DNA from 3 places in the Vibrio cholerae genome. Region 3 is predicted to be linked to each of the others. Evidence: riboswitches for the same ligand, from Rfam matches in the RefSeq annotation. Region 3 holds a riboswitch; each other region holds the start of a gene.
What was found. Region 3 has a riboswitch for lysine ahead of F0316_RS17940 (Na+/H+ antiporter NhaC family protein). Riboswitches for the same ligand answer to the same signal wherever they lie in the genome.
Positions count from the first base shown of each region.

Region 1: it holds a riboswitch for lysine, as region 3 does, so the genes downstream of both, F0316_RS08455 (Na+/H+ antiporter NhaC family protein) here and F0316_RS17940 (Na+/H+ antiporter NhaC family protein) in region 3, are expected to answer to the same signal.
Region 2: it holds a riboswitch for lysine, as region 3 does, so the genes downstream of both, lysC (lysine-sensitive aspartokinase 3) here and F0316_RS17940 (Na+/H+ antiporter NhaC family protein) in region 3, are expected to answer to the same signal.

Region 1 is NZ_CP043554.1:1,819,595-1,830,633, forward strand. It holds gene hisIE (bifunctional phosphoribosyl-AMP cyclohydrolase/phosphoribosyl-ATP diphosphatase HisIE) at 1-486, opposite strand, end outside; gene hisF (imidazole glycerol phosphate synthase subunit HisF) at 483-1,256, opposite strand; gene hisA (1-(5-phosphoribosyl)-5-[(5-phosphoribosylamino)methylideneamino]imidazole-4-carboxamide isomerase) at 1,238-1,975, opposite strand; gene hisH (imidazole glycerol phosphate synthase subunit HisH) at 2,018-2,629, opposite strand; gene hisB (bifunctional histidinol-phosphatase/imidazoleglycerol-phosphate dehydratase HisB) at 2,629-3,702, opposite strand; gene hisC (histidinol-phosphate transaminase) at 3,754-4,794, opposite strand; gene hisD (histidinol dehydrogenase) at 4,798-6,093, opposite strand; gene hisG (ATP phosphoribosyltransferase) at 6,098-6,994, opposite strand; His leader region at 7,050-7,183, opposite strand; gene F0316_RS08455 (Na+/H+ antiporter NhaC family protein) at 7,403-9,004, opposite strand; lysine riboswitch at 9,120-9,302, opposite strand; gene F0316_RS08460 (H-NS family histone-like protein) at 9,698-10,105, shown strand; gene F0316_RS08465 (inosine/guanosine kinase) at 10,153-11,039, opposite strand, start outside.
Region 2 is NZ_CP043554.1:2,560,882-2,571,920, reverse strand. It holds rRNA gene F0316_RS11960 (23S ribosomal RNA) at 1-916, shown strand, start outside; rRNA gene rrf (5S ribosomal RNA) at 1,046-1,161, shown strand; tRNA gene F0316_RS11950 (tRNA-Asp) at 1,187-1,263, shown strand; gene F0316_RS11945 (cation:proton antiporter) at 1,722-3,056, opposite strand; gene metH (methionine synthase) at 3,253-6,933, shown strand; gene lysC (lysine-sensitive aspartokinase 3) at 7,006-8,361, opposite strand; lysine riboswitch at 8,472-8,649, opposite strand; gene F0316_RS11930 (pyridoxal-phosphate-dependent aminotransferase family protein) at 8,825-9,943, shown strand; gene F0316_RS11925 (oligosaccharyltransferase) at 10,022-11,039, opposite strand, start outside.
Region 3 is NZ_CP043556.1:859,338-870,376, reverse strand. It holds gene F0316_RS17960 (SGNH/GDSL hydrolase family protein) at 1-45, shown strand, start outside; gene F0316_RS17955 (GGDEF domain-containing protein) at 166-1,245, shown strand; gene F0316_RS17950 (hypothetical protein) at 1,236-1,502, opposite strand; gene emrD (multidrug efflux MFS transporter EmrD) at 1,755-2,960, shown strand; lysine riboswitch at 3,113-3,285, shown strand; gene F0316_RS17940 (Na+/H+ antiporter NhaC family protein) at 3,364-4,944, shown strand; gene F0316_RS17935 (ABC transporter substrate-binding protein) at 5,022-5,996, opposite strand; gene F0316_RS17930 (ATP-binding protein) at 6,246-8,192, shown strand; gene F0316_RS17925 (DUF3369 domain-containing protein) at 8,250-9,791, opposite strand; gene F0316_RS17920 (nicotinate-nicotinamide nucleotide adenylyltransferase) at 9,987-10,514, opposite strand; gene nadE (ammonia-dependent NAD(+) synthetase) at 10,617-11,039, shown strand, end outside.

The DNA of each region.
Region 1 (11,039 bases), on a different replicon from region 3:
AACCCCTTCTTCACCCACTTTCTGCGCAATGCGTTTGGTGCCACGCGCATACAAAGAGGCCGTGTAAGAAGAACTGGGATCGGCATTTTTGCGCTCTGCCAACAGTTGTTCCAACTGATGAAGCCAAACCATTTGTGACTCTTCTTGTGCATCACCATCCCAACAGGTCACGGCGCCTGTGTGGCAGGTTGGGCCAATCGGGTTCACTTTCACCAATAGCGTATCTTGGTCGCAATCCAGCGCGATATTTTTCAGTTGCAACACATGACCTGAGGTTTCTCCCTTAGTCCACAAACGCTGTTTGCTGCGCGAGAAAAAGGTCACTTGTTGAGTATCAAGGGTTTTTTGCAACGCCTCAGGGTTCATATACCCCATCATTAAGACTTGGCTGGACTGAAAATCCTGCACAATCGCTGGCACAAGTCCATCGACTTTCTGCCAATCAATACGGTCGGTTAGCGTGGCAAATGGGCTTGCTGGATTCATCGTCTCACCTCAATTCCTTGTTGTTTTAGATACTGCTTGAGTTCACCGATATTGATGATCTGCTTGTGAAAAACCGAAGCGGCTAAAGCGCCATCGACGTTCGCTTGAGTAAAGGCTTGCGCGAAATGTTCCATCGCCCCTGCACCACCGGAAGCGATCAGCGGAACTCGGCACACCGAGCGCACTAAGTTGAGCTGCTCAAGATCGTAACCATTGCGCACACCATCTTGGTTCATCATGTTCAGTACGATTTCCCCAGCGCCGCGCTTTTGCACCTCTTGCACCCAATCGCAAGTTTGCCACTGAGTCGCTCGGGTGCGGCTTTCGTCACCGGTAAACTGATAAACCTGATATTGACCTGTTTCTTTATCAAAATAAGAGTCGATACCAACTACGATGCATTGCACGCCAAAGCGATCCGCAAGATCGGTGATCAGTTGTGGATTCGCCAGAGCAGGTGAGTTAATTGACACTTTATCTGCACCGAACTCCAAGATTCGTGCAGCATCTTGCGCCGATTTGATTCCACCCGCGACACAGAAAGGGATGTCGATCACTTCCGCGACTCGCGCGACCCAGCTTTTATCGACAACGCGACCATCACTGGAAGCGGTAATATCGTAAAACACCAGCTCATCCGCGCCTTCTTCGGCGTAACGTTTGGCCAGTGGCACAATGTCTCCAATGATTTCGTGGTTACGAAACTGAACGCCTTTCACTACCTGTCCATCACGTACATCCAGACAAGGAATTATCCGTTTTGCCAACATGCGAATGCCTCCTGCGCGGTAAATTTGCCATCCAATAGCGCGCGACCGACAATCACACCCGCAACGCCTGTGCCTTTCAGTGCCTCAATATCGGCGAGTGAACCAATGCCACCGGACGATTGAAACTGCACTTGTGGGTATTGACGGCAGAGATCGAGATACAGCTCAACGTTCGAGCCGGCTAGCGTGCCATCGCGGGAAATATCGGTACACAGTACGTGCTTTAAGCCAACCGTTAAGTAGTCATCAATCAAAGCTTCGATCGTCACGCCGGAATCTTCCTGCCAGCCAGAAATCGCGACTTTGCGCGTACCTTGTTCATCAATGTTGATGTCCAACGCTAAAACAATTTTCTCAGCGCCGTATTTTTCCATCCAGCTTTTGACCAATTGCGGCTGTTTAACCGCGGTTGAGCCCACCACCACGCGCTGCGCACCTGCTTCAAGCAGATCCACCACGTCTTGTTCGCTGCGTACTCCACCACCAATTTGAATATTGGCGGGTGTGCTCGCGAGCAGGCGAGCAATCAAATCCAGTTGGCGTGCTGCGGTATTTTTCGCGCCAGTTAAGTCCACCAAGTGCAACCAACCTGCCCCTGCTTGGTGGTACAAATTAAACTGCTCTGCTGGGTCTACTTTATATTCGGTCACTTGTCCGTAATCACCTTGATACAGACGCACAACCTGACCTTCAATCAAATCTAATGCGGGAATAATCATTGTGGTTCCTTGTATTGCGCCAGCTTTGACCAGCGCTTGTCCCTAAAGCTCAAGAAAGTTTTGAATCAAGCGTGCGCCCGCTTTTGAAGAGCGCTCAGGGTGAAATTGCACCCCGTAATAGTTCCCCGCTTGAATCGCTGCGCTAAACGGCTGACCATACTCGCACTGGGCAATGGTGTAATCGCCAACGGGCATGGCAAAGCTGTGCACGAAGTAGAAGTACGCATCACGTTCTATACCGTTAAACAGTGGATGCCCCTCTTTCACTTGCACCGTGTTCCAGCCCATGTGTGGCAACGGCAGATCGCCGGTTTGCAGCAAACGGACTTCGCCATCGACCAGCCCTAAGCACTGCACAATCTCATCGGCTTTCTGACCTTTTTCTTCCGACAATTTGCCAAGCAATTGCATGCCAAGGCAGATGCCAAGCAATGGTTTCTCAACCCGTTTCACCAACTCGATCAAATCACGTTCGGTGAGGTTTTTCATCGCTTCGCTCGCGGTGCCAACTCCGGGCAGAAACAGTTTATCTGCCGCGAGTACCACTTGCGGATCGCGCGAAATCGTCACCGCATAACCTAATCGTTCAATGGCGAATTTGACCGAGGAGATATTGGCGCAGCCAGTATCAATAATCACCACATTCTGAGTCATCAGAGCACCCCTTTACTGCTCGGCAGATCGTTACCTTGCACCGTGATGGCTTGACGCAGCGTGCGGCCAAACGCTTTAAACAGGCTCTCAATGATGTGGTGATCGTTATCGCCACTGGAAGAGAGGTGCAGAGTACACGCCAAAGTATCGGTCAATGAGCGAAAGAAGTGATACACCATCTCAGTCGACAGATCGCCCACTTGCGGGCGGCTAAAGCTCGCATCAAATTTCAGATACGGGCGGCCCGAGAGATCCAACGCGCACTGTGCCAAACACTCATCCATGGGCAATGTGAAACCAAAGCGTCCAATACCACGTTTGTCACCCAGTGCTTCACGCAGTGCTTGCCCTAGTGCCAAGGCGGTATCTTCCACCGTGTGGTGATCATCAATGTGCAGATCGCCCACCACTTTCAGTTGCAGTTGGAAACCGCCGTGGGTCGCGATTTGATCCAGCATGTGATCAAAAAAGCCCAAACCCGTTTCGATCTGATTACCGCCAGTTTGGTCAAGATTGACTAGAACCTGAATATCGGTCTCTTTGGTTTTACGCACCACTTGGGCAACACGCGGCTTGGTGGTGAGATCTTTAACGATATCCAGCCAACCCATAGTTTGCGGGTGGTATTGAATACCGCGAATCGCCATATTTTCCGCCAGTTGCAGATCGGTCATGCGATCGCCAATCACGGCTGACGATTTGAAATCGACTTTGCCACCTTGTAGATACTCTTTGACCAAGCCAAGTTTCGGTTTGCGGCACGAACAGTTATCACGCTCAAAGTGCGGGCAAATCAACACATCATCAAACTTCACGCCTTGCGATTCAAAAATGTCCATCATCATGTTATGCGGCGCATCGAAATCGGCCTGCGGGTAGCTTGAAGTGCCTAAACCATCTTGATTGGTCACCATCACCAAACGATAACCCGCCTCTTGTAGCTTGAGCAGGCTTGGGATCACATAAGGCTCAAGTTTGAGTTTGTCCAAACGGTCAACTTGGAAATCCACTGGCGGCTCAACAATTAAGGTGCCGTCGCGGTCGATAAAAAGAATTTTTTGTTGTTTGCTCACAAGAATGTCCTTTTCATCAGCAGCCCGCGCTGCGAGCTGCTGTAAACAAAATTACTGGTAGTAGTTACGGATGAACGCGACGGTTTTTTCACACTCTTCGCGATTGCCAACACTGATACGCACACAGTTTTCAATCGGTGAATTACGCAAAATAATGCCGTGCTCCCACGCCGCTTTAAACAGTGCATCACCATCAGGGAATTTCACTAATAGATAGTTACCCCAACCTTCAAAGACCTGCACACCCGGAACCATAGAGAGCCCCACTTGTAGGTAAGCTCGATTCGCGCCGAGATCCAATACTTGGTATTTGGCGCGCGCGAGACCTGCAGGTGATAAGGCTTGCACCGCGATTTCGGCAACCGGCACTGGCACCGGATAAGGCGCGATCACTTTGAGTAACACATTGATGAGTTCAGCATTGGCAAGCGTGAAGCCACAGCGTAGTCCCGCCAAAGCAAAAGCTTTAGAGAGTGTGCGTAGAATCGCCAAGTTCGGATATTGGGCGAGCAAATCAACCGTCGATGCCTCTGGGCAGAAATCGATGTAGGCTTCATCCATCACCACAATCGCGCGATCTTTGGTCATATCAAGCAGTTTGATAATGTCGGCACGTTTCACCAAGTTCCCAGTCGGGTTATTGGGGCTACACACAAACACCAATTTGACGCGATCCAGATTGGCTTCGATGCTCGGTAAATCGAGTTGCCAATCGGCAGTCAACGGCACTTTTTTACGCTCGACGCCAAAGGTTTCTGCACTGATCGCGTACATGCCATAGGTTGGAGGACAAAACAGAATCGCGTCTTGATTGGGTTCGCAGAAAGCGCGGATCAAAAGCTCAATCCCTTCATCCGCGCCGCGCGAAGTCAGCACTTGCTCCGGCTGTACCCCTGCGTAATTGGCGTAGGCTTGGATCATCGCCTTAGGTTGGCAATCACTGTAACGATTAAGGCGCGCAAAATCGGTTTTGTATTCGTTATTGAAAGGCGATTCGTTGGCATTGAGCCAAACATCACCACTACCACCAATACGACGCGCAGAAAGGTATGGGGTTAACGCCTGAATTTGTTGACGAGCCAGTTTTTCCATAATTTATTGAGCCTTCTGTAATTTTTCTACTCGAATCGTAACCGCACGTTTGTGCGCGTCTAACCCTTCCGCTTCCGCCATCGTGACGACGGTAGGCGCGAGCAATTGCAAGCCATCAGCGGTCAGTTCTTGCACTGTCATGCGTTTGCTGAAATCGGCCAAACCTAAGCTGGAATAGGTGCGGGTGTAACCGTAAGTCGGCAGGACATGGTTAGTACCTGAAGCGTAATCGCCTACCGATTCTGGCGACCAATCGCCAAGGAAAATGGAGCCTGCGTTATCGAGCAGTGGAACCAACTCACGCGGGTTGCGCGTCTGCACAATCAAGTGCTCAGGTCCGTAGTAGTTAGAAATTGACACTGCTTGGGTGAGTGATTCAGCAATAATGATCAGACTGGAAGCCAAGGCTTTTTCAGCAATGCTGGCGCGCGAAAGGACTTTAAGCTGCTTTTGCACCGCATCAGTCACTTGATCGGCCAACACTGGTGATGGTGTGACCAGAACCACCTGTGAATCTGGGCCGTGCTCTGCCTGACTGAGTAGATCGGCGGCGATAAAATTGGCATCCGCCGTTTCATCAGCAATCACCAACACTTCAGAGGGGCCAGCTGGCATATCAATCGCTGCGCCACGGAAATCGTTACTCACTTGGCGTTTTGCTTCCGTCACATAGGCGTTACCGGGACCGAAGATTTTGTCGACTTTAGTGACCGTTTCCGTGCCATAAGCCATAGCAGCGATCGCTTGGCCGCCGCCTAAGTTGTACACCTCATCGATGTTACACAGCTTAGCGACGTAGAGAATTTCATCAGCGATGGGCGGTGGTGAGCAAAGCACCACTTTACGGCAGCCTGCAATTTGTGCAGGCACACCAAGCATTAGCACGGTTGATGGTAGCGGCGCGCTACCACCCGGAATATACAGACCCACTTTATTGATCGGACGAGTCACTTGTTCACACACCACTCCGGGCATGGTTTCCACTTTGATTGGCTGAGCTTTCTGCGCCTTGTGGAATTTGCTGATGTTGTTGTATGCCAGCTCCAACGCCTGTTTCATTGTTTCCGACAAACGCGCGGCCGCGGCATCCATCTCTTCGCGAGATACGCGCAGTGAAGCGGGTTTTACACGATCAAATTTTTCAGTTAATTCAAACAGGGCTGCATCACCCTCACTGCGCACTTTCGCAATCACCTGCGCAACTGCGGCAGTGATGTTTGCTCCTTCGGTAATCGCAGGACGTTCTAAAATCGATTCTTGCTGAGCTTCACTCAACGATTGCCAAACAACGGTTCTCATCGCCTTACTCCATCATTTTTTCAATCGGTAACACCAGAATTGAGCTGGCACCGAGGGCTTTCAGTTGTTCCATGGTTTCCCAGAATAGATTTTCCGAACTCACCATGTGCACTGCAACTTTGGATTTGTCGGCAGACAAGGGAAGCACTGTTGGGTCTTCCGCTCCGGGCAACAAGGTTTTGATTTGCGCCAGCTTCTCAACCGGAGCGTGCAGCATGATGTATTTCGATTCTTTGGCTTGTTGCACGCCGTGCATGCGAGTGAGGAGTTTATCGATCAGTGCGGCTTTATCGGCAGCAAAAACACCTGGGCGCTGAATAAGCGTCGCTTTCGATTCAAAAATCACTTCCACTTCTTTAAGACCGTTGGCTTCCAAGGTTGCGCCAGTGGAGACCAGATCCGCAATCGCATCCGCTAACCCCGCGCGTGGTGCAACTTCAACCGAACCCGTCAACATACAGGTGCTGAAATCCACGCCTTGGCGATCCATATAAGCTTTGAGCAGTTGTGGGTAGGTGGTGGCAATACGCTTACCATTCAGATCTTGCGGGCCACGATACTCAGCATCTTTTTCAATCGCGATCGAGAGACGGCAACCACCAAAATCCATACGGCGCAGAGTGATAAATTCGTTACGTTGGTTGAGCGCTAGGCGATCTAAACGTGTTTCTTCAAGCACGTTTTCACCAACAAAACCCAAATCCACCACCCCATCCATGATCAGTCCTGGAATGTCATCGTCACGCACCAACAACAGGTCAATCGGCATATTCAGTGAATGAACCACCAAGCGCTCACCCATGATGTTGAATTTCACACCGCATTTTTTCAGCAGTTCTTGGCACTCTTGGCTCAGGCGGCCTTTTTTCTGTATCGCGATTCTGAGTCGTTGTGTTTGCATGTCATTCTTCCTTTGCAATTTGTTGAATTTAATAATTTTTCCAAAGCTTAAAACGAAAAACCCTCGGGAGGTTTGGTCTCCCGAGGGTTAGAATCTTTTTATGGCTCTGATTTCAACTCCGGGAGATTCCTGTCCCCCGGGTATGCGTACATCTCCCGAAAGACACCTTAGGGATGATGATGGTGATGAATGTTCATTACGAAATTACGCATACTTAGTGGTTTCTGTCTGTTTGAGAACTGCCTTCACACTAACCAAGCTAAGTTTTTTTTTCAACCACAAATTGACACTTTTCTGGTTATTTTTTTATGACGGCTTTAAGAGCTCATCACCACAACTCAAAGCTGCAACTAAGGTTAGCGATAAAAAAAGAGGCCGACTGGCCTCTTATCTCTATAGCGATGCGAATTAGGCAGACACCTGTTTGCTCACTTTGGCTTTTGATAGTGCTGCAAAAATTAAGCAAACCACCACAAAGCTCACGGATGCGGCAGCTAAAGCCAGCCCGAGTGAAGCAAAAATTCCCAGCACCACGTAACCAATCGCTGACACTAACGCAACCGCCAATGCGTAAGGCAGTTGAGTCGCAACGTGGTCAATATGATGACAACGTGCTCCCGTCGAAGAGAGAATCGTGGTATCTGAAATCGGAGAACAGTGATCGCCAAATACGGAACCGGCAAGCACCGCACCGAGCATCGGCAGCATAAGTGCAATATCTGTAGCGCCCGCCATGTCACCCGCAATCGGCAGCATGATGCCAAAAGTGCCCCATGATGTGCCGGTAGAGAAAGCCATCGCGCCTGACAAGATGAACAGAATGACCGGAAGCCAATGTGGGTCAATATTGCCTTGTACGAGAGAAGAGAGATAAGCACCGGTCTTCATGTCACCGATGACAGAACCTATGGTCCACGCAAAAATCAGGATCAAAATTGCACCAAACATCGATTTCGCACCAATCCATAAGGTTTTTGCGATTTCAGCCATCGGTAGTTTTTGGCGCAACACGGTCACGAAAGCCATCGCCAGACCGACTAATCCACCATATACCAATGAAGTACCAACATTGGTATTTTCAAACGCCCCAAAAATATCAAATGACTGACCACTTTCCGCTAATGCACTTGCGCCAGTCCAAATCATTGCACCAATGGTCGCAACGACCAAAAATACAATCGGCAACATGAGATCGAGTACTGTACCGCGTTCACTTTCACGAATATCAAGCTCTTCATTGAGTTCGTGAGCCTCTTGTGTATCTGTACTCGGGTCTTCATCAAAACCACGCCCTTGAGAAGCGGCAATTTCATGCTTGCGCATCTGGCCGATATCCATTTGGAACCACACCACCGCAAATACCATCAGCAACGCAAAGATCGCATAGAAGTTCATCGGCACTAAACGCAGATAAGCACCTAATGCGGAATACTCCTCGATACCGTGCGAAACTAAAATGCCACCGATAATGGTCATGATATACGCGCCCCAACTTGAGGCGGGCATGACCACACACATAGGCGCAGCAGTAGAATCGAGAATGTAAGCGAGTTTGGCACGCGAAACGTAAAAACGATCGGTCACTGGGCGAGAAATAGAACCGACAGCGAGGCTATTAAAATAGTCGTCAACAAAAATGAATACGCCTAAAAATGCCGCCAGTAATTTAGAGCCACGTTTACTTTTCACCCGGACTTGTGCCCACTGAGCAAAAGCGCGAGTGCCGCCCGACAACGTCAGTAGCGCAGTCATCATACCCAGTAACAGTAAAAAGCCGACAATACTCATATTCCAAGCATTGATCGCGCCCTCTTTGACAAACACGCTACCCACTTGTGTGGCGATATATTGCAACGACTGACCAATAGAATAATCAGCCAGCAGTAAAGCACCTAAAAAAATCCCCACGCCAAGAGAAAGAAGTACACGGCGAGTCACAATAGCCAAACTCAATGCCACCAGCGGTGGTAAAACAGAGAGTGGCGAAGAAGCAAAATCGATTAAATTCATGATCTTCCTAAACCAGTAAAAAATGGTTAGAGATCTACTGCAGACAAATCAAGCGACATCATGTCAACTTAATTTATGTTGAACTAAGCGAAAGGGAAGCGAACACTTCACCCAACCCTACAGTAGCGCTCCATAGTTTAACAACAATATAGACTATGGCAGTGTTACACCTATTGAATGTAACCCCAGCCAACTGCGTTGATGGGCAAGTTGACTTCGGCGGCAACGCCTTTTTCCACAATTCATTGGCATCACCCCAACTGTGGATACTTTTCGTAACCGCTCCTCTACGGCGAAAACTTCATCCTAATCTGCCAATTCATTTGGCTCATTTAGTCTGCTTTTCGCATTAGGTGAGAGACATTTTACTTAACAAAAATATCAATGCAACTAGGTTCCAGTGAGAAAAACAAGTGCCACAGCTCACAAATCAATCATTTCATTGATACTTATTTCATAAAAACACCGCAAGACTTGATATATAGAACTAATATTATTTACCTGTATGATAAGTTCCTGCAGCTGCTTTTATATGCGTCTGCAGTATTCTAAATAGTAAATTCATTAAATAAACATCATTTTATATTTTTACTTTCTTACTATTTTGACTTAATATTTGCAGCGAAAACTTGTCAGTATAATAAGCTAGGTTTAGTATTAACTCGTTATCCAAATTGTGAACAGGAAATGGTAATGTCGGAAATCACTAAGACTTTATTAAATATTCGTAGCCTACGTGCTTATGCACGCGAACTGACTATTGAGCAACTTGAAGAAGCGTTAGATAAATTAACGACCGTCGTTCAAGAGCGTAAAGAAGCAGAAGCAGAAGAAATTGCTGCTCGTGCAGAGCAAGAAGCGAAATTAGCCGCAATTGCTGAACAAATTGCTAAAGATGGTATCGACCTCGAAGCGCTTATTTCTGCGCTATCAGGCGAAACTAAAACGAAAGCAAAAGGCAAACGTGCACCTCGCCCTGCAAAATACAAGTATATCGACACCAACGGTGAAGAAAAAACTTGGACAGGCCAAGGCCGTACTCCTTCAGTGATCCAAAAAGCACTGGATGAAGGTAAATCTCTGGAAGAATTCGCTCTGTAATTTTGCCAGAAACTAAAATGATAAAGGCTCCGGAAGGAGCCTTTTTGTTATCTTTCCCAATAAGCCTCTTCAAGGCTATCTTCTCGCTCAGGAAGACCACGTGAAAGACGTGGTGAGTGCTGCGCCAATACTTCATAACTTGCACGGTTAGAGTATTTGCAAACTTGAGAGAAAGAAGAATAGGTTAAAAACTCATGTTGATGCTTACTTGAGTTAGGGACATTTTCTTTATGGTATTTATTAGCAGCCATATCATGCAGTAGAGCGGATAATGCTGCGTCTCCAGCACCATTGGTATTTTTTATCTTCTCTGGACCGCCCATATACGGTGAAATATGTGAATAAACACGAATAGGATTTATACAACTCTCTTTACGGGCAGGACGGCTAAATTCATAGCGGTTAAATTCTGGGACCGATCCCGGTAATAACGGTAATGACGTTTCACGTTTAGCGGAATCTTCGGTGTAACCCGCCATAAATAAACCGACTGGGCCTGCAGTACACAGTACTAAATCAACCCAATCTAACGCTTTATCTGAGGCTGCGAGCGGATCGCTTTCTCCTGTTAAAGCTAATGCTTCATCTTCATTCATTGCCACCACAGTGACATGATCACGTAAAAATTCTTGCCAGAATTTCGGATCATCTTGAATAACAAATTTAGTACCTAGGGTTAATACCACAGGCACATCATATTTTTTGGCATATTCAATGGCACGCATTGTTGCTTCCGGCATAGGGTCGCCTTCTTTACAACGAACTAAATAAGCCGTGATCACTAATGCAGAAGCACTAGCAAATATTTTTTCAGGAATACTGTCTGGGCGTAATTGGTTCATTTGACCTTCGCTGATCGCGAAAGTACGTTCACCATCTTCGGTAATCAAGGCAAAGCAGCGGCCAATAGCACCATCTACACCTTGTAAATAGT
Region 2 (11,039 bases), on a different replicon from region 3:
GCTGTCTCCACCCGAGACTCAGTGAAATTGAAATCGCTGTGAAGATGCAGTGTACCCGCGGCTAGACGGAAAGACCCCGTGAACCTTTACTACAGCTTGGCACTGAACATTGAACCTACATGTGTAGGATAGGTGGGAGGCTATGAAGACGTGACGCCAGTTGCGTTGGAGCCGTCCTTGAAATACCACCCTTGTATGTTTGATGTTCTAACTTAGACCCATTATCTGGGTTGAGGACAGTGCCTGGTGGGTAGTTTGACTGGGGCGGTCTCCTCCCAAAGAGTAACGGAGGAGCACGAAGGTGGGCTAATCACGGTTGGACATCGTGAGGTTAGTGCAATGGCATAAGCCCGCTTAACTGCGAGAATGACGGTTCGAGCAGGTGCGAAAGCAGGTCATAGTGATCCGGTGGTTCTGTATGGAAGGGCCATCGCTCAACGGATAAAAGGTACTCCGGGGATAACAGGCTGATACCGCCCAAGAGTTCATATCGACGGCGGTGTTTGGCACCTCGATGTCGGCTCATCACATCCTGGGGCTGAAGTCGGTCCCAAGGGTATGGCTGTTCGCCATTTAAAGTGGTACGCGAGCTGGGTTTAGAACGTCGTGAGACAGTTCGGTCCCTATCTGCCGTGGGCGTTGGAAGATTGAAGGGGGCTGCTCCTAGTACGAGAGGACCGGAGTGGACGAACCTCTGGTGTTCGGGTTGTGTCGCCAGACGCATTGCCCGGTAGCTAAGTTCGGAATTGATAAGCGCTGAAAGCATCTAAGCGCGAAGCGAGCCCTGAGATGAGTCTTCCCTGATACTTTAAGTATCCTAAAGGGTTGTTCGAGACTAGAACGTTGATAGGCAGGGTGTGTAAGCGTTGTGAGGCGTTGAGCTAACCTGTACTAATTGCCCGTGAGGCTTAACCATACAACACCCAAGGGGTTTTGTAGTGGACTCAAAGCTAAGCGCATAAGAATGTGTGTGAGAACGAAGACAGCTTTCCAGAATTGTTGGTTATCACTTTTTAAGAAAAAGTGAAATCAAAAACAGAATTTGCTTGGCGACCATAGCGTTTTGGACCCACCTGACTCCATTCCGAACTCAGAAGTGAAACGAAACAGCGTCGATGGTAGTGTGGGGTCTCCCCATGTGAGAGTAGAACATCGCCAGGCTTTTAATTTGGTCTAACCAGACAGCGGAGCGGTAGTTCAGTCGGTTAGAATACCGGCCTGTCACGCCGGGGGTCGCGGGTTCGAGTCCCGTCCGCTCCGCCACTTATTACGAAACCCAGTCTTAGGACTGGGTTTTTTGCTTTCTGGAAATCATTGAAAGCCATAGGTAATTACCGCTTATCGCCTATCCCAGTACTCATCCTCTACGATGTTCAATCATCCCAAGCTGTCCAACTCTTCTTACTGCTCTTTTTGTCTTTGTCTTTTTGCGTTTATCCTACGAGTGTACTTTATCAACGTTATCCTTAAGCTTATCCATCAGAGTCTATATGCAGTGTTTGGAGAAAACTCGGTAAGCAAATACAGCCGAAACTGCTGTAGCTTCAAGTCCACAAACCAAGGCTTAGGTAACTAGGAATGAATCTATGCACATAGGTATTTGCTCATTTATCGCCTACCTGCAGCTCCAAGTCGTTTAAGTCGTCTAGTCATCGAAAGGATTCTGAGGGTAATAAAAAACCGCAGTGTTTAACTGCGGTTTGTCGATAAAACAACGGAGATTAGTGCTGTTGTTCTTGCTGAGGTATAGGGGATTGATTGTCTGTATTTCTTTCAGCTTGGAGGGCTTTTTCAGCCTTTTTAGCTTTCTCAATCATAGGAGTAATGGTTGAGCCTTGAACTAGGATAGAAAACACTACCACGGCGTAAGTCATCACCAGAATCAGCTCTTTTACATCAATCAATTTCTCAGGAATTACCATGATTCCAGAGGGTATTGAGAGCGCCATCGCTAACGCGAGTCCCCCACGTAAGCCACCCCAAGTCAGAATACGAATCGACCAAGGGTTGTAACTACGGTAGCGTTTAAATCCGATGTAGGAGACAAATACGCTGAGGTAGCGGCCACATAACACCAGTGGAACTGCAAAAGCCATTAAAATCCAGTCTTCTTGATGGAACTCAAACAGTAGCATTGACATACCAATCAGCAGGAATAGGACGCCGTTGAGAAATTCGTCTACGAGTTCCCAGAAGTGATCGAGATGCTCTTCACTCTCTTTTGAGAAGCCTATGAAACGAGTCCAGTTACCAATCATGATCCCAGATACGACCATAGCGAGTGGACCAGAAACATGGATCACATCGGCAAATGCATAACCAGCGGTCGGAATACCAATCGTCAGCAACAGCTCCATAGAGTGGTCATCGGTTGCTGAAATCAGGTAGTGGAACAGGAGACCTAATAAGAAACCGTAAACAATGCCACCGATCGCTTCTTGGATGAAGAGAAGGGTAACGCTGCCAACCGTTGGTGTTTCATGCCCGAAAGCGATGGTAAAGATGGTCACGAAGATAACCAAGCCAAAACCATCGTTAAACAGTGATTCGCCTTCAATTTGGGTAGAAATACGTTTCGGTGCTTTGAGCTTTTTGACAATCGCGAGGACCGCAATTGGGTCGGTGGGGGAAATGAGTGCGCCAAATAACAAGCAGTAAACCAAATCAAACTGGATACCGATTAATTGGCAGAAACCATAGAGAGTAAATCCAATAAAGAAAGTCGAAAACAGCGTTGCGCCAAGAGCCAATACCGTAATTTCCCATTTCTGATCTTTTAGATTTGGCAGCTTAATGCCAAGACCTCCAGCGAAAAGAAGAAACCCTAAAATCCCTTTGAGTAGAAAATTTTCAAAGTTAATACTGGTGACGGTTTCGGTGGCGATTTGATTGAGATGAAACCAGTCGTTTTGACCCGCGATCAAGATCAGTAACGATAACATCATCGAACCTGCGGTGATTGCGATGGTAGTCTGCATTCGGCTGATCTTGCTATTAATAAATGCAATCAACATGGCTGCCGCAGAGAGGAAGCACAAAGTGTAGTAGACGGACATTCTCTTCTCAGTGTGTGTAACAATTTGTGAACGAAATTGTCTTTCTCTGTTGAGTAAATAGCAAATACTTTTTCATCACATAGGGTTCAGCTCACATCATCATGGTGAGTCACGAAAGAATGGTTGTTTTAGACGTCTAGATTTCTGAATTTTGTGTGATAGGATGTGGCAAACGCATAAGGAATGAGGCGGTATTGTGGGAAAAGAAGTAAGACAACAACTCGAACAGCAATTGAAACAACGTATCCTACTGATTGATGGTGGTATGGGTACCATGATTCAGAGTTATAAGTTACAAGAGGAAGACTATCGCGGTGCACGATTTGTCGATTGGCACTGTGATTTGAAAGGAAATAACGACCTCTTAGTGCTTACTCAGCCGCAAATTATTAAAGAGATTCACTCCGCTTACCTTGAAGCTGGGGCGGATATTCTTGAGACCAACACCTTTAACTCAACCACGATTGCCATGGCAGACTATGACATGCAATCGCTCAGCGCCGAAATTAACTTTGCCGCCGCTAAGCTTGCACGTGAAGTCGCGGATGAGTGGACGGCTAAAGATGCAAGTCGGCCACGTTATGTGGCTGGTGTGCTTGGGCCAACCAACCGTACTTGCTCTATTTCGCCAGATGTGAACGATCCGGGATTTCGTAACGTCACTTTTGATGGGCTTGTTGAAGCTTATTCCGAATCGACGCGCGCTTTGATCAAAGGTGGCAGCGATCTGATCCTCATTGAAACCATTTTCGATACACTGAACGCCAAAGCCTGTGCGTTTGCTGTCGATAGCGTATTTGAAGAGCTGGGCATCAGCTTACCTGTGATGATTTCCGGCACGATTACCGATGCCTCTGGGCGAACTCTGTCAGGACAGACAACGGAAGCTTTCTACAACGCCTTGCGTCATGTACGGCCGATTTCGTTTGGCTTGAACTGTGCGTTAGGCCCTGATGAGCTGCGCCAGTACGTGGAAGAGCTTTCACGCATTTCAGAATGCTATGTTTCCGCGCACCCAAATGCCGGACTGCCCAACGCGTTTGGCGAATACGATCTCTCTGCCGAGGAGATGGCAGAACATATTGCGGAATGGGCGCAAGCAGGCTTTCTTAACTTAGTCGGTGGTTGCTGTGGTACAACACCTGAGCATATCGCCGCCATTGCCAAAGCCGTCGAGGGTGTGAAACCAAGGGCTCTGCCAGATCTGAAAGTAGAATGTCGTCTCTCGGGTTTAGAGCCGCTCAATATTGGCCCTGAAACCTTGTTTGTTAACGTGGGCGAACGTACTAACGTCACCGGTTCAGCGCGTTTTAAGCGTTTAATTAAAGAAGAGCAATACGACGAAGCGCTCGATGTGGCGCGTGAGCAAGTCGAAAACGGCGCGCAGATCATCGATATCAATATGGATGAAGGCATGTTGGACGCCGAGGCGTGCATGGTGCGCTTTTTGAATCTATGCGCCTCTGAACCAGAAATATCCAAAGTTCCGGTGATGGTCGACTCCTCTAAATGGGAAGTCATTGAAGCGGGTCTGAAATGCATTCAGGGTAAAGGCATCGTTAACTCTATCTCTCTAAAAGAAGGGAAAGAGAAGTTTATTGCCCAAGCCAAATTGGTGCGTCGCTATGGTGCAGCCGTGATTGTGATGGCGTTTGACGAAGTGGGCCAAGCCGATACCCGTGAGCGCAAATTAGAGATCTGTCGTCGGGCTTACCATATTTTGGTCGATGAAGTGGGCTTCCCACCGGAAGATATTATTTTCGACCCGAACATCTTTGCCGTTGCGACCGGAATTGATGAGCACAATAACTATGCGCTGGATTTCATTAATGCAGTGGCGGACATTAAGCGTGAGCTACCGCATGCGATGATTTCTGGCGGTGTTTCTAACGTTTCCTTCTCTTTCCGCGGCAACAACTATGTGCGTGAAGCGATCCATGCTGTATTCCTTTATCACTGCTTTAAACATGGTATGGACATGGGGATTGTCAACGCAGGGCAGCTTGAAATCTACGATAACGTTCCGCTGAAACTGCGTGAGGCAGTGGAAGATGTGATCCTCAATCGACGTAGCGATGGCACGGAAAGACTGCTTGAGATCGCAGAAGCGTATCGCGAAAACAGTGTTGGTAAAGAAGAGGATGCTTCTGCGTTAGAGTGGCGCGCATGGCCTGTGGCTAAGCGCCTAGAGCACGCTTTAGTCAAAGGCATCACCGAATTTATCGTCCAAGACACTGAAGAAGCACGTCAGCAAGCCAGTAAACCGCTGGAAGTGATTGAAGGGCCGCTGATGGATGGCATGAACGTGGTCGGTGACTTGTTCGGGGAAGGGAAAATGTTCCTACCGCAAGTCGTAAAATCCGCGCGTGTCATGAAACAAGCCGTTGCGTATCTTGAGCCTTTCATTAATGCGCAAAAAAGTGGTAGCACTTCAAATGGTAAGATTTTGCTGGCGACCGTAAAAGGCGATGTGCATGACATTGGTAAGAACATTGTTGGCGTCGTGCTGCAGTGTAATAACTTCGAGATCATCGATCTTGGTGTGATGGTGCCTTGCGAGCAGATCCTCAAAGTCGCACGCGAGCAAAATGTCGATATCATCGGTCTCTCTGGGCTTATCACGCCGTCTTTGGATGAGATGGTACACGTGGCGAAAGAGATGGAGCGACAAGGGTTTGAACTACCACTCTTGATTGGTGGGGCAACAACGTCTAAAGCGCATACTGCGGTGAAGATTGAACAGAATTATCATGCGCCTGTGGTGTACGTGAATAACGCGTCGCGCGCGGTAGGGGTGTGCACATCATTATTGTCTGATGAACTGCGCTCCGGATTTATCGAACGTTTGGATCTCGATTATGAGCGCACGCGTGATCAGCATGCGCGTAAAACGCCCAAATCGCGTCCAGTCACGTTAGAGCAGGCACGTGCTAATAAAGCGGCGCTGGATTGGGCAAATTACACGCCGCCCGCTCCTGCGAAACCGGGTGTGCATGTGTTTGAAAACATTGCGTTAGCCACACTACGTCCTTATATCGACTGGACGCCTTTCTTTATGACTTGGTCGCTTATGGGCAAATACCCTGCTATTTTGGAGCATGAAGAGGTTGGTGAAGAGGCCAAACGTCTGTTTCATGATGCCAATGCCTTACTTGATAAAGTAGAGCGAGAAGGACTACTGAAAGCCAGTGGTATGTGTGCACTGTTCCCAGCAGCCAGCGTGGGTGATGACATTGAGGTGTACAGTGATGAATCGCGTACGCAAGTCGCGCATGTGCTGTACAACTTGCGTCAGCAGACCGAAAAGCCGAAAGGAGCCAACTACTGTTTGTCGGACTATGTTGCTCCGAAAGAGAGCGGTAAACGTGATTGGATTGGCGCGTTTGCAGTAACCGGTGGCATTGGTGAGCGAGCGTTGGCCGATGCTTATAAAGCTCAGGGTGATGATTACAATGCGATCATGATCCAAGCAGTGGCCGATCGTTTGGCGGAAGCCTTTGCGGAATATCTGCATGAAAAAGTGCGTAAAGAGATTTGGGGTTATGCGAGCGATGAAAATCTCTCCAATGATGAACTGATCCGTGAGCGTTATCAGGGCATTCGACCAGCGCCGGGGTATCCCGCGTGTCCTGAGCATACCGAGAAAGCGACTTTGTGGCAGATGCTGAATGTCGAAGAGACCATCGGCATGTCACTGACCACAAGCTATGCGATGTGGCCGGGCGCTTCGGTATCCGGTTGGTATTTCTCGCATCCCGATTCTCGCTATTTTGCGGTAGCGCAGATCCAACCAGATCAACTGCACAGCTACGCTGAGCGTAAAGGTTGGCGTTTGGAAGAAGCTGAAAAGTGGCTAGCGCCTAACCTTGATGCTTAATCAGTAAGACCTCCATCCACAATAAAAGAGGCCACATCATGTGGCCTCTGGTTTTATCTCGTGAGTTTGATTTTACTCTTGCTCAAACAGCTCTTTATGCAGCTTCTGCACCGCTTGTTTAGAGACAGATTCATGCAGCAAGAAACAGAGGTTATGCGCGCTGGCGCCATAGCAAATCATACGGAGGTTGTAATCTTCCAATACACTGAACACTTGCTTCGCGTAGCCGCGGCTCTCTTTCATCTTGTTGCCGATCAGAGCAATCAGACACAGGTTGTATTCGACTTCGACCGTGCATAGCTCCTCTAACTCGGCGCGCACCGCTTCAGGCAATTCTGGCGCACCGCCTGAGGTATCGGTTTTATCCAGTGTCAGTGACACGCTGATTTCTGATGTGGTGATGAGATCGACCGAAATTTTATGCTTGGCGAGAATTTCGAACACTTTGGCGAGGAAGCCGTAAGCATGGAACATCTGCGCGCTACGCAGTGTCACCATGGTTTGATTACAGCGTAGTGCAAGTGCGCGATACAGTGGCGCGCTTTCGACTTGTTTACGAATCCAAGTGCCGCCTTTTTCCGGTTCTTTTGATGAGCCAACAAACACGGGAATGCCATGGCGTACCGCTGGAAGCAAGGTAGATGGATGCAAAATCTTGGCACCAAAATTGGCCATTTCTGAGGCTTCGCTAAAGCTTATCTCAGGAATCGGCGCTGCTTTTGGCGCGATACGTGGATCGGTACTGTAGATCCCCGGCACGTCAGTCCAAATTTCCAAGCCACAAGCTTGCACGGCTTCGGCAATCAAAGCGGCTGAATAATCACTGCCGCCGCGGCCTAAAGTGGTGGTATTACCTTGCGCATCAGAGCCGATGAAACCTTGAGTCACGACAACATATTGCTCACACAGTGGTACCAGTTTCTCTTTGGCTAATTGAGCGATTTCTTTCAATTGAGGTTCGGCGCGACCGTAATGATCGTCAGTGCGTAGCACTTCGCGGATATCAAAACGTACCGCGTCGACACCACGCTCACGCATCAGTTGAGTGAGGATGTAGGTGGAGATGAGCTCACCACAGGCGACGAGATGGTCGGTCAGTTTTTTACTGGATTGAAATGACGCCGCTTCTGCAGCACTGGCCACAGAATCTAGCACGGCTTTGACTTCTTTTTCGACGCGTGTCGGATCGGCGAGCTGGTCGATAATCACATAATGGATATCGGCCAACTGTTGCAAAATCGCTTGGCGGCGTTCAGCTGAGGCCACGCCATTGGCGAGTTCGACCAATAAATTGGTCACCCCAGAGCAGGCGCTGCTGACCACTAAGCGTGTTTGTGGATTGTTTTCGATAATGGCCGAACAACGGCTCATGGCTTCAAAGTTGGCGACACTAGTACCACCAAATTTGGCGACGTTAAATGTGCTCACGGCAATTCTCCCAGACTTCCTGAAAAACGAGTTGTTGGTAACCCAACGTCCAATGTTGTGAAGAGAGTGTTTTTTATAGAGCAAAATAGAGGAGTGACTATAGAAAGATTTCCCTCAGAAGCTCTTCATCAGATTCGAGCTGATGACAGTTGAAGGGATTCAGCCCATTCAACCGATAAACCAAAGCCACAACTTTGATTCACCTCGGCACTACTCCCCCTGAATGTTCTGTATTGGAGTTGAGGCTCCACAAAACATCTGCCTGGGCAGTGCTCCTCTTCTGCTAGATAGCTCACACATTGAACGGTGTTGGTGAAATCTTGTCAACGACAAAATGTTCCAAAAGTGCAAATAAAAATGACATTAGTGTGACAAGGATTAACACTCTGGACATAGGTCGAATTGTTGCTGCAACTTAATTGCATTACTCTGATGGTTCTGGTCGCCACAACAAGGAGTCGTTATGACAATTCGCAGTTTTATCCCCCCGCATCGGATCTTGATGGGCCCTGGGCCTTCGGCTATTTCCCCTCAAGTCCTGCAAGCGCTCAGCCGCCCAACGGTTGGTCATCTTGATCCACTGTTTATCGGTATGATGGATGAGCTGAAACAGCTCTTGAAATATGCTTTCCAAACGGAAAACGAATTTACGATTGCCGTTTCTGCGCCGGGTAGTGCGGGTATGGAAGCCTGTTTTGTTAACCTCGTCGAGCCGGGCGATAAAGTGATTGTTTGCCGCAATGGGGTGTTTGGTGAGCGAATGCGCGATAACGCTGTGCGTTGTGGGGCCGAAGTTGTGGTGGTTGATGATGAATGGGGTTGCCCAGTCAGCGTTGAAAAAGTGCAAGCCGCGATAGATGAGCATCCGGATGCGAAAATACTGGCTTTTGTACAAGCAGAAACGTCAACCGGAGCCTTAAGTGATGCGCAAGCGTTAGGTGCTCTAGCGAAGCAGCATGGTTTGTTGACGATTGTCGATGCGGTGACGTCGCTTGGCGGCGTTCCCCTGCTGGTGGATGAGTGGCAACTGGATGTGGTGTATTCTGGCAGCCAAAAATGCCTCTCTTGTGTGCCAGGATTGGCTCCGTTGACGTTTTCACCTCGTGCCATTGAGAAGATTCAATCACGAAAAACACCGATTCAAAGCTGGTTCTTGGATCAAAGCTTGGTATTAGGTTATTGGAGTGGCGCAGGCAAACGTAGTTATCACCATACCGCTCCGGTTAATAGTTTGTACGCGCTGCACGAAGCGTTACTGCTTTTGCAACAAGAAGGTTTAGATCACGCGTGGCAGCGCCATCGTCTGATGCATGAGAAGCTTAAACAAGGGTTAGAGCAACTCGGTTTTCAATTTGTGGTCGCAGAGCCGTATCGTTTGCCGCAGTTGAACGCGATTTATGTGCCGGAAGGTATTGAGGAAGCCAAAGTACGCAGCCATCTACTCAATGAATACAATTTGGAAATTGGCGCTGGGCTCGGGGCATTAGCCGGCAAAGCGTGGCGCATTGGGGTGATGGGCTATGGCGCGCGTTCAGAAAATATCGCGCTCTGTTTGCGAGCGCTCGAAGAGTCGCTGCTTTAATACCATACGCAAGAGAAAAGCTGTATGAAAGAGAAATAAGGGTGGCTTAAAAGCCACCCTTATTGTTTCTCGCAGAGCTTAGGGTGTCGCGGCTGAGGGAGCTTCAGCATCAGATGCGGCACTGTTGACCTTTATCGAGGGGTGGTACTGGACTGTACTGAAATCTTGATTGGGGAACAGAAATTCGGCCTCGCGGCGGATTTGCTGCGCACGGCTCGTATCGCCTAAACCTTGATAAGCCAAAATCAGGTTTGAATAGAAGGCCGGGCGCGGTTTATGTTGAATGATCTGTAACGACCAATCGATATAGGGTTGGATAAGCTCCGCTTTTTGTTCATGGAGCCCGATGTTCAGATAGGTGCTGTAGATATCCCAATCAAATCTGTCTTGCCATACCAATGGGTTAGTCACGTTTTTCAGCAATTCAGGATTGAGTGGCTGAGATTTTTCAAATTGCGTTAACACATAGTTGGTGTGTAACGCTGTGACCATATACAAGCTGGTGACAATCGGCAGCACTAAGCTGGTAATGCGCAGTAAAGATTTCGTGAGCGTGGTGAAACTGGCCAGTCGATAGCGTGCGACTCGTTGATCTACCCAGTAGATGAGGATGATAAAGGTGAGCCAGTGGATTGCGGAGTGGTAAAACGGATACTCCAATTGAGCGTGTAAGGTGATCGGCACAAACAGAGCCAGCATGGCCATGCGAGTGCCACGTTTAGCGGCATAAATGCGTAGAGCACAAAAACAGGCGGCGAGTAATATACCCATTACAGGTAGTAATCCGCCTTCTACCCCCCAATACAACAGCTCATTATGTGGGTGATCCATCGATGCTAAGCCTGCTGGATAGCTGCTATTTAACTGATGCTGGCGAGCAGTATAAAGCAGATACTGCGCCTCAAATTTGCCATAACCATAGCCTGTAAAAGGCTTTTCGATGATCATATCTATGGTTTGTGGAAATGTGAAACGACGTGGGCTTTCTAAGTCAGCCTTATTCGCGACAAAACCAGAGGTTCCTTGGCCATACATAGCGGTAAAACCTGCACAAATCCCAAGAGCTATGGCAAGAAGCCAGAGCGTAAAGCGCCGA
Region 3 (11,039 bases):
GCAGAGCAGATTTTGGCCACCGAAATGGCACAATTTCCGCTTTAATGCTCACCGTATCCTGAGGATGGCGTAAATCCATCCTCAGTCTCACAGCTTAGTCATCGGTTTCTTTGCTTTATTGAGCATCTCTTCATAGCCTTATAAAAAATGATGAGATGACACAACATGACGATGACAAAATCGACTCACTCTCCTGCTTTTACCGGTTCAGAGTTACTGAACACTTACTATCAACGTCGGGTGTCGCTTTTTATTGGTTTTATTTCTAGTTTGGTTTTCTTTCCACTCGCCGTTAAAAACTTGCTGATTGACTACGTTCTTCTTGGCGGGTTGATCATCGTATTCCAATGCACGCTCCTCATTGAAATTACGGCTATCTATTATCAAAAGAAAACACCATGGGGTTTTAGGCTTCCACTGGCATTGGTGGTAGTCATCGTGGTGATGGCTATTCACATTTTCGGCACCCTCGCCAGCTACTGGCTATTTCCCGTGCTCATTGCGATTGCTTTTCTACTCCCCCAGAAAGATAACTTATTGACCATCACCATTATCATTCCAGCCAGCATATGGGTTTTAATTCCCCATCAAACCGCCGAAGTCACCTTGCGCTTTAGCCTTGCGATCAGCGCTTGTGCCGCCATCATGTATGTGGTGGTAGATGCTATCCGTAAGCTGCACACTGAGCTTTTTTATCTTTCCACTCGTGATGCATTAACGGGCACATTGAATCGCCATCAACTGGATGGTTTTTTGAAAAAATGTCTTCGCCACCGCCAGCTCGCCAATGAATCGGCGGTGATCGCCGTGATCGATATCGATCACTTCAAATCTGTTAATGACCTTTATGGACACGACACAGGAGATAAAGTCATTACCCAAGTTGTTGAAATAATGAATACTCACTGCCGTGAGTTAGATCTGTTGTTTCGATTAGGGGGCGATGAATTTTTACTGCTGTTTGAAAATACGTCGTTAACCGACGCTACACTCGTGATGAGTCATATTGGTTGTCGGATTCAACAAACGCACTACCCATACCATGCCAAAGTCACCGTCAGTGTCGGTTTGGCCGAAGCACTGCGCACCGATGATCCGGAGCAGTGGTTCAAACGCGCAGACCAAGCACTCTATCATTCGAAAAAAATGGGGAAAAACCGCGTCAGCTTCGATGAAGAGCATGTCATTGAACTCAATGGCGACCATTGTCATGCGCTATTGGGTTCAACTCATGGTCATCGCTGATTTAACATCACGAATTGCACTAGTTGGGGCAACAAGCAACCAACACCGAACAATATGCTCTGCCATGGCGCTCGTTTTGTTGCCAGCAAGAGCGGAGACATAAAGAACAGCACCACCAACACTGGCAATAAGCTGACGTTACCAAGCCAGCCTAACAATAGCGTCAGTATGATTAATCCCATCAACAACCCATAAGGCAGTTTTAATTTAAATCCGAGCAAACTCATGAAAAGTAGTGGTACAGCAAGTGACAACATGTTTACGGCATCTTTATGATATTAATTCTCATTTATCATAGTCTGCCTTGAGTTTTGGTTCAAGGCACAATAAAACCAAAATTTGCATTAGAAAAAATAATCAAAGCCATAGATATTTATCGTGAGCAAAACAGCAATAATCGTTTGCTAGATAAGGCCTACAGCAATAACATCTCGCGCCGAGAGCTAAGCTCTTTCAAGAATTTTCATTAGATGATTTTAATAAGATATTGTTTTTATCTGGAGATAACGATGTCTGCCTCACTTTCTGTCGCAAAACTGACCTTCTTTATCGCTATTCTGGCTGCTGTCGGCCAAGCGACACAAACCATGTATGTGCCTTCTATTGGTTACATGGCGCAAGAGTTTTTGGTTTCACCAGCAGCGCTGCAAGCTGTGATGGCGTGCTACCTGATCCCTTACGGCTTGTCGCAATTTGTCTACGGTACCCTTTCTGATCGTATTGGTCGCAAACCGATCATTATTGCTGGATTGGCGATCTACATTATCGGTTCTTTGATTGCGCTCTTCGCCCATCAGTATTCATGGTTTTTGATCGGTAGCTTCGTGCAAGGTCTTGGGATTGGTTGTGGTGGCGCGATGTCTCGTACGCTCTCTCGCGACTGTTTCGAAGGCGCTGATCTGCATAAAGTCAACAGCTTAATCAGTATGTGCCTGATTTTCTCACCGCTGGTTGCGCCGGTCTTAGGTGGCTACTTAACCGAAAGTTTTGGTTGGCGTTCAAGCTATTTGTTTCTGTCACTCTTTGCCATTGCCGTGGTGATCACCATGATGACGAGCATGGTAGAAACCTTGCCAGCGACAGCGCGTAAAAAAGAGCCCGTGCTACGCAGTTATCATTACGTGCTGTCGGATCGTCGCTTCCAAGGTTACTTAATCTGTCTTGTCGCGACCTTTGCAGGCTTAGCCGTGTTCGAAGCGGCGGCTGGCGTGTTATTAGGCGGTGTATTAGGCCTACCTGCGACGACCGTGAGCTTGCTGTTTGTGTTACCCATCCCCGGTTATTTGGCGGGCGCTTGGCTCTCTAACGTGATTGCTCGCCACTGGCGTGAAAAAACCGCTATGTATATCGGCTTACTCGCGATCTTAACGGGCTCACTGGTCATTATGCTGCCCGGCTTATTGGGTATGACCACGGCCCTATCACTGATTGGCGGCGCAACCATTTACTTCTTAGGGGCCGGCATTTTATTCCCAGCCGCTACCACAGGTGCACTTTCTCCTTTCCCTTATCACGCGGGAACGGGCGGTGCAATTTTAGGTGGCATGCAAAATTTAGGGGCAGGTCTGGCTACGCTGTTTGCCGCCATGTTCCCAGCATCCGATCAACTACCACTCGGTATTATTATGCTTCTGATGTCAGTACTGGCGTTGTGGGGACTTAAACGCGTTTACACCAAACAGCCACCGTCAGATGAGATGCCGATTGCGATCTGAGGTGAGAAAATTCTGACCCTTTAGCGAATATACCGGATGAGATCAATTTCACTGCAGAAATGGGGAAATTAAATCTTGTCGTCACCTGAAAAGGCAGTAATATACGTCGTGTGTCACAGTTTTTGAGCCTAGCTCTTCGACGGGCACAAGTTCCTTTAAGTAGAGGCGCGCTGTTCATGAGTCGCCAGTCGTAGGTTGACCCCGATGATGACTGGTTAAAGGGTACAGCGCCGAAGTGATCGTTGCGTCATCAACGTTCGCTGGGCCAGCATTGAACAAATGCCGGACTGCCATAGTGTGTTGTCTATGGAGCGCTACCTTGAAGGATAAGAAGTGTTATTTCGCTGAAATGTGTTTTTTATCCTGCTGGTAGATCTCCACCTGAAAAGGTGATGTGAGATCCATGAATTTAGCCCCTTATTCTGACTCGGTTTACTCGGTCATCCCACCGCTACTCGCGGTGCTGCTCGCGATTACCACACGCCGAGTATTACTCTCTTTAGGCGCTGGCATTGTTGCTGGTGCGGTTATGCTTAACCATTTTTCCCCCCTGAGTACAGTGCAATACCTGTTTGGAAAGATCAGCGGTCTGTTTTGGGCGGAAGGTGCAGCCAACAGCGATAACATCAATATGCTGCTGTTTATGCTGCTGCTGGGTGGTTTGATAAGCTTAATGACGGCCTCAGGCGCAACGCGTGCTTTCGCGGTATGGGCTGAGCGCAAATGCAAAGATCGCCGCAGTGCAAAAGCTCTGACGGGTTTGATGGTATTTGCTTTTTTCATTGACGACTTTTTCCATAGCCTGTCTGTGGGTGCGATTTGCCGCCCAGTGACGGATCGCTTCCAAATCTCGCGCGCGAAACTCGCCTATTTGCTCGACTCTACCGCTGCACCTGTGTGTGTGATTACACCGATTTCCTCTTGGGGCGCTTACATCATCGCTCTCATTGGCGGCATTTTAGCGGCACACGAAATGACGGAAATCAGTGCGATTTCAGCATTTGTACAGATGATCCCGATGAATCTGTACGCCGTGTTTACCCTGCTTATGGTGCTCGCGGTGATTTTCCTGCCGATGGATATTGGCCCCATGCGCCAACACGAAGCGTGGGCTCGTGAAGGTAAATTGTGGGACGAAAGCAAAGGCCGCCCTGCGGGCTTAGATATGGAAGGTGGAGAAACCGCTCGCGGCACCATGATTGATATGGTGTTGCCCATCGCAGTACTGACCATCACCACCTTGATTTTCATGATCCAAACCGGTAACGCCGTCTTAGCTGCTAACGGTGAGGCGTTCTCTTTGATTGGCGCACTCGAAAATACCAATGTGGCTCAATCACTGGTTTATGCGGCGCTGTGTAGCTTGGCGGTCTCGATTGTCCTGTCACTGCGCTTAAAACTCTCGGCGCAAACTTGGCTATCCACGGCTCCCAAAGGGGTTATGGCGATGATGCCAGCAATCATCATTCTGCTGTTTGCTTGGACGATTGGTGGTGTGGTGCGCGATCTGCAAACCGGCATTTATCTCGCGTCTCTGACTCAAGGCAATCTACCGGTTGAACTGCTCCCCGCCTTGGTGTTTGTACTTTCTTGCTTAATGGCATTCGCCACTGGCACCAGTTGGGGCACCTTTGGGATTATGCTGCCACTCGCGGGTGATATCGCTGCGGCATCAGACATCAGCCTAATGCTACCGACTCTCTCCGCCGTATTGGCCGGCGCAGTGTTTGGCGATCACGCCTCACCGATTTCCAGCACCAGCATCTTGTCAGCAACCGGTGCGGGTAGCCATCATATTGACCATGTCGTGACTCAGCTTCCTTACGCGATCAGCGCAGCAATGGGCGCACTACTGGGTTATTTGGCGATGGGCTTATTGCACTCCGTTTGGGCTGGTTTGGCCGCCAGCAGTGTATGGTTTGTGCTGTTTTGTGCCTTCAATCTACGCCAAAAACGTTGGCAGCAAGAACCTGTTGAAGCCTAAGTTCTTTCTCACACCGCCCTTTATGGGCGGTGTTTTTATCTACAACACACCTTCGACTTATAAACTAAGTGCAGCGCTTATTCATCGATAGGTGTCCAATCTTTGGGCGGCGTTAACCCCCAGCGCGCAAGCTCTTCTGGCTGATAAACACCTCTCCCTTGGCGGTTAATTTGGATCGGAATATATTTGGCAAGCTCTTGCTTATCCAAAATACGCGTCACCAGCTCAGCAGCCATCTCTCCTTGTTCTAACCCAAATAACACCACGCCACCCGCCGCTTTTCCTTTGCCGATCGAGAAATCCCAAAAGCCAAACAGCGGCAGTTGAGAATGCTCATTCGTCCAACTCACAATATTTTCAGGAGCAGCATGTAACCCATCAATATTGACAAGGGTTTGATACAAACCCACCACTATGGCTCCAAAACCTTCTTGATTCGCGTACTCAACCGCGTGTTTCCACTCTTGTTCGCTCTTAATAGAACGGATGTCCGCCTCTATCCCCAAATTCTCCTTAATCAGCTTGTGTTGATCTTGCATATAATCCAAGGCAATTTTTGAGGTATTCCCTGAGTCAAACAACACCAAAACACGCCGTTTTTCTTTCGGTAACAAGCGGCCAATTTCAGCCATATTTTTTACAAACAAGGGTTGCTCTAAGATGCCCGTTACCTGCGCAATCCCCGAATACTCATCCAGCAACTCTCTGGGATTTGAGTTGATGCCGAGAAAAACAATCGAGATGGGTTCGTTATACAGTTTGGGTAACAAATAATAGAGTGCGTTGTCATCGCCCAATACCACCAAATCAGGTTTCAATTGCTGATAAGCTTGAAATGCACGATCGGCAGCCGCGCTGTATTCTCGAGCGGGAATCCGTTTCGTATCCATTTCAAAAAAGTGTAATTGATGTTGGGCGTTAATCCCCTCTTTCAATCCTTTTGTGTAGGCTGCATCCCACGCGTAACCCGAGTGATAACTTTGAATCACCAACACATTGGCAGCCCATGCTTGGCCACTCAATAACCACACTATAACTATCCACCAGCGCATATGGCTTCCTCCACGCTTTAATACCCAAACCACTTAGGGTGGCAGATGCCACTGTGAGCTCATTCCCTTGAGCATAGAGAAACTATGCCACTGAGATCAAAAACGTAGCCAACATCGCCGTTACTTCAAGCAGAAAGGGTATAGGCAAGTGTAGCTGATGTTTCTGCCTATAACTTGGCCAAGTGGGAAGGAAGGTACGGCATAGACCATCTATACTGAAATGAATTACTTCTAAAACAATAGATAATAATGAAAAACCGTGACGCAGAAGAAATGGACAGTAACCCGATGTTCAGCCGTATTGGCCGACGCATCATTCTCATCATGGTGATACTCAGTGGTGCCGTGACTTTAGCCATGACGATTACCCAAACCTTCATCGACTACAACCGTGAGTTCAATAATGTCCAAGCTAGGCATGATGAAATCCAAACCATTCACGCCGAGCTTCTCGCCAGCTCACTGTGGAATTATGACTTAGTCGTGCTTACCCAAAGGCTGGAAGGCTTGGTCAACTTACCCAATGTCGATTATATGAAGATCACCTCTGGCGACTACCATTTCTCAGCCGGAGAACCCGTAACCAGCATGGCATTAAATAGCGAAATAGCCCTGGAATACACCAACCCAGATACTCAGGTGACTGAGAATATCGGTACCTTATATGTCGAATCGGATGCCCAAGGTATTTATAACTATCTGATTCGCCAGTTTCTGCTCACCTTAGCCGTCAATGCGCTGAAAACCGCTATTGTGTGCTATTTAATCTTGCTGATTTTCCACGCCAGTGTGAATCAGCGGATTTTTGCGATTGCGCAATTTCTACGTCGCTACAATCCCCGCCACCCTAAAAAACCACTACAACTGCCTTATAACCCTTGGATTATGGAGAAAAATGATGAGTTACAATGGCTGGGAGATGAAACTAATCGGATTGCTAACAACGTAACAACCCTTTACCGCACCATCAAATCGGAGCAAGAACGGTTGGAAGATTTTGCACAAGCCGCCTCCGATTGGTTATGGGAAACCAACTGCCATGGCGAGCTGATTTATAGCTCAGAAGCCATGTCTACTGCGTTAGCGATTGAGGAAGATTCCAAACCACTCATGGTAAGTATTGCTCCGCTTCAATCCTCAACCGCGCTCATGAACTGCTTACTCAAACAGCAAGATTTCTCAAATTGTGAAGTGGAATTGACACTCAGTGATGGCACTCAAGCCTATTTACTGTTTCAAGGCATTGCTCGCTATGCCGATGAGCAATTTCTCGGATTTCGTGGTACTGCAATCAACATTACCTCGCTCAAACTGGCTCAATTGAGTTTAGAAATCATGAACCAAGATCTGGAGCAGCAAGTCGCGAATCGAACGCAAGATTTAGCACTCAGTTTAACTCGTTTGCAAGAAACCCAAACCCAACTGATTGAATCTGAAAAGCTCGCCGCTCTCGGTGGCTTAGTGGCAGGCGTCGCACATGAAGTGAATACGCCGTTAGGTATTGCGGTGACAGCCACTTCTGTGATTCAGGAAACACGAGAAAGCTTGCTCAACGCCTTTAACCAGCAAACCCTCACCAGCCAACAGTTTGCAGAATTGATGGAGAGGATGACTCAAAGCACCCTGATGCTAGAAACCAATCTTAACCGTGCCGCACGACTGGTTCGAGATTTTAAGCAGACCGCCGTCGACCAAGTTTCGGAAAGCCGTAGCCAATTTCACGTAAAACAAGTCCTCGACGCGCTGATGGCCAGCTTACACAGTGAAACCCGAAAAATTCCGGTGACTCCGCAACTGCATGGGGAGGATTCTGTGATGATGAACAGCTTACCTGGTGTACTGACACAGATTATGACTAACTTGGTCATGAACAGTGTGAATCACGCTTTCGCAGAGACTGCTCAGCCAGAGATTGATATCCACTTCTATCAAAAAGATCAGCAGATCATGATTGAATATCGAGACAATGGATGCGGCGTAGCAAAAGAACTGCATCAAAAGATCTTTGAACCATTTTTTACCACTAAGCGAGGTCAAGGTGGCTCAGGATTAGGATTAAATCTGGTGTTTAATTTGGTTAAGCAAAAGCTGCATGGCCAACTGGCGTTTTCTTCCGAACCGGGGCACGGCGTGCATTACGTGATCACATTACCCCAAGCGCTATCGATGCCTCAAGTAGCCGACTGTGCGACCTAGCCACGCCTAGCGCTCCATCGGTATTCATTTCTGCCGGTATTCACTTTTGGCGCTGTCCTAGTCAGGCAGCGAAGCACGGATAGCAATAAACTCATCCCAGTGTTCGAGTAATAGCTCAACCAGTTTCGGCTCAAAATGACGCCCTTTTTGTGCGATCAGCTCTTCTCGGATCTGTTCATCTGACCATGGATCTTTATAGGAACGTTTCGCGCCTAAAGCATCAAAAACATCGGCTAAAGCAGTAATACGGCCTGAAATGGGAATATCATCGCCTTGTAAGCGGTTCGGATAACCACTGCCATCCCATTTTTCATGATGAGTGGCAGCAATTTCTTTCGCTACATGAATCAAACGCCGCTTAGAACGGCTGAGAATATCGACACCGTACTCAACATGCTTTTGCATAATCGCCCACTCTTGAGCATCCAATTTACCGGGTTTATGCAAAATACTATCTGGAATGGCGACTTTACCGACATCATGCAGCGGTGCAGCACTTTTAATCATATCCGCATCAGCTTCTGGTAAACCGTATAGCAGCGCTAATCGCTCACAAAACAACGAGACACGTTGAACATGTGCACCTGTTTCTCGGCTACGTGCTTCCACGGCATTGGCTAAGTTATAGACCAACTCTTTCGAAGTTTCGCGCAGATCGACCATTAAGTTAATGTTTTCGAACGTCAACCCAATGTTGTACATATAGATTTCCAGTAGTTTTCTATCCAATTCGGAAAGCTCTTGATCGAGATCGACATACAATACGCTGTCAACACCACGATCATCTCGTTTAAAAAACACATAGGCATCACCGTAATCGCAGGTACGCCCATTGCTCAACACCTCTTTACAACGGATTTCAACTTCTTCTGGAAGCCCTTTAAAGGGGGACTCTACATACAAATCCACACATTCTGCCGTTGTCGCAACGGTTAAGGCACTGCACTGCTCGCCACCAGGACGCGGATTTACAACGCAATAAAACGCAGAAGCACGCAACTTAAGCAGTGACGTTAATTGGCTCAGTACTGCGGTCGCGTAAGTTTGTAGGTTTCTGGTGTTCTGAACATTAGCCGAGGCTTCAATCACATGGCTTAAGCCGCGTTTTTGATCCTCAATCAAACATAAATCACGATAAGCGCGCAGCATGGAATAGAGTAAGGTACGCAGCTTTTGAGTCGTCAACTCTGTTTTTTCTTTGTAATCATCAATCTCATACTCTTTGATGACCTTATCTTCAGGTGCCTGCCCGGCTTGTCCGGTGCGCAACACCAAACGAACTTGACGGTTTTGCAGCTCCTCACGAATATAACGCACCAAATCTAAGCCGGCGTGTTCGGTTTCCATCACCACATCAATCAGCGCCAAAGCAATATCGGATCTTTCGGCCATGACCACCTTAGCTTCTTGCCCAGAAAGAACCGAAATTAACTCCAAGGTACGATTTTGGAATTGGAATCCCGTCAACGCCAAACGCGTGATTTGATGCATCTGCTCATCATCATCGACCAGTAAAACGCGCCAAGGCTCATGGCTGTGCATGACTACACGTTCTTTTTCCCCTGCGGCGTCTTGCCGCATATCTGCAAACAGATCCATGTCGTCTCCACATCTCCACTACTTTGACCTTATTTAGTTTTAGCACAATAGCGGCGGATAGGAGGGAGATAGTCCCTATTTTTCAATGATTATTTGCTGCAACAGACAGAGAGACTGAAGCTATCAGTCAGATATTTCGCAAGAACATTCGCTACGATGGGGTATCCACTGGCTGAATCCTCAGCCAGTGAAAAATTAGAAGCTTGGGCTAATGTAAAGCTGCTGCTGATGCAAAAGGCGCTCAACCCCTGAAGTGGTCATGCCTGTAATCGGCTGTCCATTTTGCAGAGCATCGCGAATCGCGGTACTGCGGATAGGCAACCTTTCAGGGCATGCCATGACTGTCCAACGCTGCAGTATTTCATCTGCTTTGTAGAATTTTCCAAAGTGAAGCAAATTGTCCGGCCCGATCACAAAGGTCAATTCATCCTGCGGATACAGAGCTTGCAAGCGCGTCAACACCGCATAAGTAGTAACGGCCTCTGGCGGAGCATATAAGGCTTGCTCGACATCAGAGCGCTGCACTTTATTTGAGCCAATATCTTGGATGAATTGATCCACCAGTTGACTGCGTAACTCGTAATCAAGCATGGTTTTACCCCAAGCATGGGCAATGCTCGGTACTAGCAAAATCAAATCAAAATGACCAAGCGAATCAATAATACTTTTGTGGCCTAAGGTCGGCGGATTAAAGGCGCTGCCAAACACCGCAATCTTTTTCATTGTGCACCTTGCCGATCAGGAAATGCCCTTTCTCGGTTTTCTAATTCAACGATTGCGGTATCATACACCGAAAAATTGACATTGCTTGCAGGAAAGGAACCTATGGAACACAAGATCCGTGAAGAAATGCGCGTACTGCCTTCGATCGATCCACAGTTTGAAATCGAACGCCGCGTAGCTTTTATTAAGCGTAAGCTCACTGAAGCGCGCTGCAAATCCCTCGTATTGGGCATCAGTGGTGGCGTCGATTCCACAACCTGTGGCCGCTTGGCTCAACTTGCGGTTGAAGAACTCAACCAGCAACACAATACGACGGAGTACCAATTTATCGCGGTGCGTTTACCTTACGGCGAGCAAAAAGATGAAGATGAAGCGCAACTCGCACTCTCCTTTATTCGCCCAACTCACTCGGTTTCCGTCAACATCAAAGCCGGAGTCGATGGTTTGCATGCCGCCTCTCACCACGCACTGGCGAATACCGGACTTATCCCAAACGATCCGGCTAAGGTTGATTTCATCAAAGGC